DNA from 2 places in the Terrihabitans aquatilis genome. Region 2 is predicted to be linked to the other one. Evidence: predicted binding sites of a transcription regulator. Region 2 holds the regulator's gene; the other holds the start of a gene.
The links. Region 2 encodes LexA, which represses DNA repair genes until DNA is damaged. Its sites were predicted from a motif close to TGTTCNNNNTGTGTTCNG; they were not measured.
Positions count from the first base shown of each region.

Region 1: the regulator LexA is predicted to act here: its motif matches at 1,156-1,173, upstream of ACQ6S1_RS03680 (ATP-dependent helicase).

Region 1 covers NZ_JBOCUO010000001.1:729,525-732,934, forward strand. The annotation lists gene ACQ6S1_RS03670 (LysE family translocator) at 1-197, opposite strand, end outside; gene ACQ6S1_RS03675 (DUF1206 domain-containing protein) at 291-1,118, shown strand; gene ACQ6S1_RS03680 (ATP-dependent helicase) at 1,223-3,410, shown strand, end outside.
Region 2 covers NZ_JBOCUO010000001.1:593,054-596,463, reverse strand. The annotation lists gene ACQ6S1_RS03020 (ComEC/Rec2 family competence protein) at 1-869, shown strand, start outside; gene lexA (transcriptional repressor LexA) at 894-1,598, opposite strand; gene trmFO (methylenetetrahydrofolate--tRNA-(uracil(54)-C(5))-methyltransferase (FADH(2)-oxidizing) TrmFO) at 1,714-3,117, opposite strand; gene ACQ6S1_RS03005 (diacylglycerol kinase) at 3,170-3,410, shown strand, end outside.

The DNA of each region.
Region 1 (3,410 bases), 140 kb from region 2:
TGGCTGACGCCAACGATGGCGAAAATGGCCAGCGCGCACCACAGCGTGTCTCCAAGCATGTGCGCCGTGATGAAGCGCGCGCCATGGGCACGACCGGAGATCGCGGTCAGCGTGAACAGCGCCAGCACCGCAGGCCCCGGCGAGATTCCGTACACAAAACCGGCGGAGAAGGATGCGGTAAGAGCCTGAGGAGTCATGGCGAGCACCTGCGGATGCGGACACCCCGATTGGCGATCCGGATGCATCCAATTCCTTCCAGGAACGTTGCCTTGCCTGACGGGGATTTTGCAATGGCATTGGCACGCACGACCATCGAAAGAATGGCACGCTTCGGCTTTGCGGCGCGAGGCGCGGTCTACATCGTCGTCGGAGCCCTGGCGCTTCTCGCCGCGATCGGCTCCGGCGGACGAGCCACCGGCTCGAAGGGCGCGCTTCAGGAAGTGCTGCTGCAGCCGTTCGGCAGCGTCATCCTCGCCCTTGTGGCGCTCGGGCTGCTGGCGTTTGCCGCCTGGCGCATCATCGAGGCCGGCTTCGATGCCGACGACCACGGAACCGGGCCAAAGGGCATCGTGGTGCGCGCGGCCCATGTGTTCAGCGCTATCGTCAACACCGGCCTCGCGCTCTCCGCCATCGGGCTCCTGATCGGCACCGCGACCGCCTCGGGCGAAGATGGCAGCGTGCGCGACTGGACGAGCTTCCTCATGCAGCAGCCGTTCGGACGCTGGATGTTGGGCGCGATCGGCGCCGGCACCATTGTCGGCGGCGGCGTGATGTTCGTCGCGGCGGCGAAGGCGGCGTTCCTCAAGCGGCTCGACTGCCCGGAAAACCATGCCGGCTGGATCAGGAGCGTGGGCCGCATCGGCTATGCGGCGCGGGGCGTAACCTTCCTCATCATCGGCGGCTTCCTCATCGTCGCCGCAGTCACATATGATTCCTCCGCCGCCCACGGCCTCGGCGGCGCTCTGAAGGAGCTTCAGGTCCAGCCTTACGGATGGGCCCTGCTCGGCCTGGTCGCCATCGGTCTCGCGGCATTCGGCATGTTCGGACTGGTGCAAGCGCGCTATCGCGCCATTCACCCGCCGGAGAAGCACGATCTGCCGGAGTTCGCACGGGCCTGACCTGGATTTGTCCCCGCCCCTCGCAATCACCCGAACGAGGTGCCATTTTGTTCCCGGGAACGAATCGCTTCGGATGGCGCGTTCCGCCCGCAGGATTGAGCGATTTGGCCGGACAAAACCCAGTACCTTTCTTCGACGATGATGAGCTTCTCGCCCCGCGCGCGGGCGGGATTGCGGCGCGTGCGCTGGCGGCATCCGGCCGTGGTGCGGCGGCCGAGGCCGATTACCTCTCCGGCTTGAATCCCGAACAATGCGAGGCGGTGCAGACGCTGGATGGCCCGCTATTGGTGCTGGCCGGCGCGGGCACAGGTAAGACCCGCGTGCTGACCACGCGCATCGCCCACATATTGGCGACGCGGCGCGCCCACCCTTCGCAGATTCTGGCCGTGACCTTCACCAATAAGGCCGCGCGCGAGATGAAGAACCGCGTTGCCACGCTGGTGGGCGATGTGGCGGAGGGCATGCCGTGGCTCGGCACGTTCCACTCGATCGGCACCCGCATCCTGCGCCGCCATGCCGAGCTGGCGGGACTGAAATCCAGCTTCACCATTCTCGACACCGATGACCAGATTCGCCTGATCAAGCAGATCCTTCAGGCCGAGAACATCGACGACAAGCGCTGGCCCGCCCGATCGCTCGCCTGGGCGATCGACGGCTGGAAGAACCGCGGGCTCGGCCCCTCCGAAGTGCCGCCAGGCGAAGGCGCGTCCTTTGCCAACGGCAAGGGAAAGGCGCTCTACGAGATTTATCAGGCCCGCCTGAAGGTCCTGAACGCCACCGATTTCGGGGACCTTCTGCTCGAGCCGATCCGCATCTTTCGCGAGAATCCGGACATCCTGACGCTCTATCACCAGCGCTTCCGGTTCCTGCTGGTGGACGAGTACCAGGACACCAACGTCGCGCAATATCTGTGGCTGCGGCTTCTGGCGCAGGGCTCGCACAATCTGTGCTGCGTGGGCGACGACGACCAGTCGATCTATGGCTGGCGCGGCGCGGAGGTGGACAACATCCTGCGCTTCGAAAAGGACTTTCCGGGCGCAAAGGTCATCCGGCTGGAGCGCAATTACCGCTCCGACGCGCACATCCTCGGCGCCGCTTCCCATCTCATCGCCCACAATCAGGGACGTCTTGGCAAGACGCTGCGCCCTCAGGGAGAGGAAGGCGAACGCGTCACGGTGACCGGCTCCTGGGATTCGGGCGAGGAAGCGCGCGCGATCGGCGACGAGATCGAGAGCCTGCAGAGAAAGGGCCACAGCCTCGATAATATCGCCATTCTGGTGCGGGCTTCGTTCCAGATGCGCGAATTCGAGGATCGCTTCGTCACCTTGGGCCTGAATTACCGCGTCATCGGCGGTCCGCGTTTCTACGAACGCGCCGAGATCCGCGATGCGCTTGCCTATCTGCGCTGCGTGAACTCGCCTTTCGACGGCCTAGCTTTCGAGCGCATCATCAACACCCCGAAGCGCGGGCTGGGCGATGCCACGGTTCAAAGCCTGAACCTCATCGCCCGTTCGGCCAATGTGCCCCTTATGGAAGCCGCGCGCATGGCGGCCGATTCCGAGGATCTGAAGCCGAAGCCACGCCAGACCCTGCGCGACCTGACCGGCTGCTTCGCGCGCTGGAGCCGCGCCGCCGAGACGATGAAGCACACCGACCTCGCCGAGATGGTGCTGGACGAGTCGGGTTACACCGAGATGTGGCGGCAGGATCGTTCGCCGGAAGCGGCCGGGCGTCTCGAAAACCTGAAGGAGCTCATTCGCTCCATGGACGGCTTTGAGAACCTGCAGGGCTTCCTCGAACACGTCTCGCTGGTGATGGACACCGAAGGCGCGAACACCGATGAAGCCGTGACCCTGATGACGCTGCACGCCGCCAAGGGGCTGGAATACGATGTGGTGTTTCTGCCCGGCTGGGAGGAAGGACTGTTTCCGCACCAGCGATCGCTGGACGAGAACGGCCGTGCCGGGCTCGAAGAGGAGCGCCGGCTGGCCTATGTCGGTATCACCCGCGCCAAGAAGCGGGCCAAGATCTATTTCGCGTCCAACCGCCGCATCCACGGCATGTGGCAATCCTCCATCCCGTCACGTTTCCTCGACGACCTGCCGGAAGCGCATGTCGAGGTGACGGAGGCACCGGCCGCCTTCTCCAATCGCGGGTTCGGGGCAAGCCGGTTCGATAAGGTAGAAACGTTCGGCTCGAGCTACAACACGCCCGGCTGGCAGCGAGCGCAGGCCCGGCGCGACGCCAATCCGGGTTTTGCCGAGCCCCGGCGCGGTGGTTTCGGCAGCGGTA
Region 2 (3,410 bases):
CGAACCTGCTTGCCCTGCCGCTAGTCAGCACGCTCATCATGCCCTTCGCCCTCATCGGATTCTTATTGATGCCGTTTGGGCTGGATGCTCCGGCCTGGATCGTCATGGGATATGGCATCGAATTGATGCTCCAGACCGCGTACTGGATCGCCTCCTGGCCGGGCGCCAATACCGGGATGGCCGCTTTTTCCCCGGTCGGTGTTTTGCTGCTCGCGCTCGGCCTGTGCTGGACGGCAATATGGACCACACGCCTGCGGCTTCTCGGAATTGCGCCGATCATCGCCGGGCTTCTGTTCGCCGCTTTTCCGGGGCGGCCGGACATCTACATTGAAGCCGGTGGTCGCGCGGCAGCGGTGAGGGCCCCGGACGGGCGGCTTCAGGTCAGTGGGGTGCGGTTCGCGGGTTTCGCGGCGCAGAACTGGCTTGCCGCAGATGGGGACACGCGATCACCGCGCGATCCGAGCGTTGCGGCGGAGGTGCATTGCGACAGCTTCGGCTGCACGCTTCCGATGGAAAAAGGCGGGTTCCTGGCCCTGAATTGGACCTATGCCGCGCTGCGTGAAGATTGCCAACGCGCAGCGATCGTCGTGACGCGGTTGATCGCACCGCCAGACTGCAGGACGAAGAGCCTTGTTATCGACGGAACAGATTTAGCGGAGGGTGGCGCCATGGCCCTTACGCACCGGCCGGACGGTACTTTCGCGATCTCGCGCGCCGATACCGCTCGTCGGATCTGGGACCCGATTACCCATCCGCCCGCCGGACCATCCTTCGCCGCGATAGCCTCGGACGGGAACGAAGCCGATTCCGTGCCCGAAGATGATAACGACGAGACAGATCCAGAGGCCCTCGTCACCGGGGATTTCTAGATCGGAAGCGGTGGCGAGCGAGCCTCAATACCTGCGAATGAGACCCACGAGCCGTCCCTGAACCCGCACGCGGTCAGGTCCGAAAATACGCGTCTCATATGCCGGGTTTGCGGCTTCAAGGGCGATGGACGCGCCGCGTTTGCGCAGCCGCTTCAGGGTCGCTTCCTCATCATCGACAAGGGCCACGACGATATCGCCGGTATTGGCCGTGTCCGATTTGCGGATCACCACCAGATCACCTTCGAGAATCCCGGCCTCGATCATCGAATCGCCCCGGACCTCGAGCGCGTAATGCTCGCCGCCGGACAGCATTTCGGGAGGAACGGCTATGGTGTGGCTTCGCGTCTGAATCGCCTCGATCGGGACACCGGCAGCGATACGGCCCATGACGGGCACGAACGCGGACGGCACCGCTTCCTCGTCATCATCAGCCCGTAGCCGCGCTTTGCCGAGATCCCCTTCGATCACGCTGGGCTGGAACTTGCCGGCTGCGGGTCTCAGACGGGGCGCAACCGCCTCGGGCAGTTTCAGCACTTCCAGGGCGCGCGCTCGATTGGGCAGCCGGCGGATGAAGCCGCGCTCCTCCAGTGCGGTGATCAGGCGATGGATGCCGGATTTGGACCGCAGGTTCAGCGCTTCCTTCATCTCGTCGAACGAGGGAGGCACGCCCGATTCCTTGAGGCGCTCATGGATGTAACGCAGAAGCTCGTGCTGCTTACGCGTGAGCATGGTGCCTCTCCGAATATCGAAACAAATCAGGAACACATTGGTAGCTGTTCCTTATGTGTTCCGCAATGGTTAACATCCGGTTTGCACGATGGTTTAGACGGATCGCGAAACGCAGTCAGCCGTCAGCGGTCTCACCTGCCCATGCTTGAAATGCTTCCTTAGCCCGGCCCGTCAGTGCCCGCTTTTTGGCGGCGCTTTTCGCCGCTCCACGAACACGCTCGCCATTCTCGCCCCTCAAGGCACCTTCGTAGGGTGGAAACAGCCCGAAATTGATATTCATGGGCTGAAAGCTGCGCTTCGTGTTCTCGTCTCCATTGGCTTCGATATGGCCGCCGGTGATGTGGCCGAGCAGGGCGCCCATGGCCGTCAAGGGCGGCGGGATCTCCAGTTTCCGGCCCAGCCGCTCGTCCGCCGCGAACCGGCCTGCCAGCAGCCCGACCGAGGCGCTTTCGACATAACCCTCACATCCGGTGATCTGGCCGGCAAAGCGCAAACGGGTCTGCGCCTTCAGGCGGAGCGTTCGATCGAGCAGCCTGGGCGAATCGAGAAACGTGTTGCGGTGCAGGCCGCCAAGACGGGCGAATTCCGCTTTCTCCAGACCCGGGATCATCCGAAACGTGTCGGCCTGGACGCCGTGGCGCAGCTTGGTCTGGAAGCCCACCATGTTGAACAAGGTGCCCAGAGCGTTGTCCTGGCGCAATTGCACCACCGCGTAGGGCTTCACACTTGGATTGCGCGGATTGGTCAGGCCCATGGGCTTCATCGGTCCGTGGCGCAGGGTCTCGCGGCCCCGCTCGGCCATCACCTCGATCGGCAGGCAGCCGTCAAAATATGGGGTGGTGGCCTCCCAATCCTTGAAGTCCACCCGCTCGCCCGTGAGAAGAGCATCCACGAAGACCTCGTACTGATCCCGGTCCAGCGGGCAGTTGATGTAGTCCGCGCCGCTGCCTCCCGGGCCAGCCTTGTCGTAACGCGACTGGAACCAGCACACATCCATGTCGATGGAATCGAAGTGCACGATGGGCGCTATCGCATCGAAGAAGGCCAGGGAATCGCGTCCCGTCAGATCGCGCACGGCCTGGGCAAATGCCTCGGAGGTGAGGGGGCCGGTCGCGACGATGACATTGTCCCAATCTTCCGGCGGCAGCCCCGCGATCTCTTCACGAGCCAATGTCACCAGAGGATGGGCTTCCAGCGCTGCGGTCACGTCGGCCGAAAAACCGTCCCGGTCCACGGCGAGTGCGCCGCCCGCGGGCACCTGATGCGAGTCGGCCATGCGCATGATGAGCGAATCGAGTTGTCGCATCTCCCAATGCAGCAAGCCTACGGCGTTGCTCTCGCTGTCATCCGAGCGGAAGGAGTTGGAGCAGACGAGCTCGGCGAGATTCTGGGTCTGGTGGGCTTCGGTCGAGCGGACTGGACGCATTTCGTGGAGAACGACCGGCACGCCCGCCTGCGCGATCTGCCAGGCGGCTTCGGACCCGGCGAGACCGCCGCCGACAATATGGATGGGTGTCATGGGGCGAAGCTATGCGACAGCAACGTCACGTTCAATTGCTACGCTTGCGCGCATGAGATCAGACGATTCCGGCAGCAACGGCTCCGCGCCCTCAAACGGCGCGCAATTGCAGGGCATTGCGCGACTTTATCATGCGGGTCTCAACACGATGCGCGGGCTGAAATTTGCCGCGCGTAGCGAAGCCGCTTTGCGTCAGGAGCTCGCGGTTTTTGCCATGGCCGTGCCTGTCGGCTTGTTCGTCGCGCCCAGCACCGCATGGTATGTCGCCATGATCGGCGCGCTCCTGGCGGTCA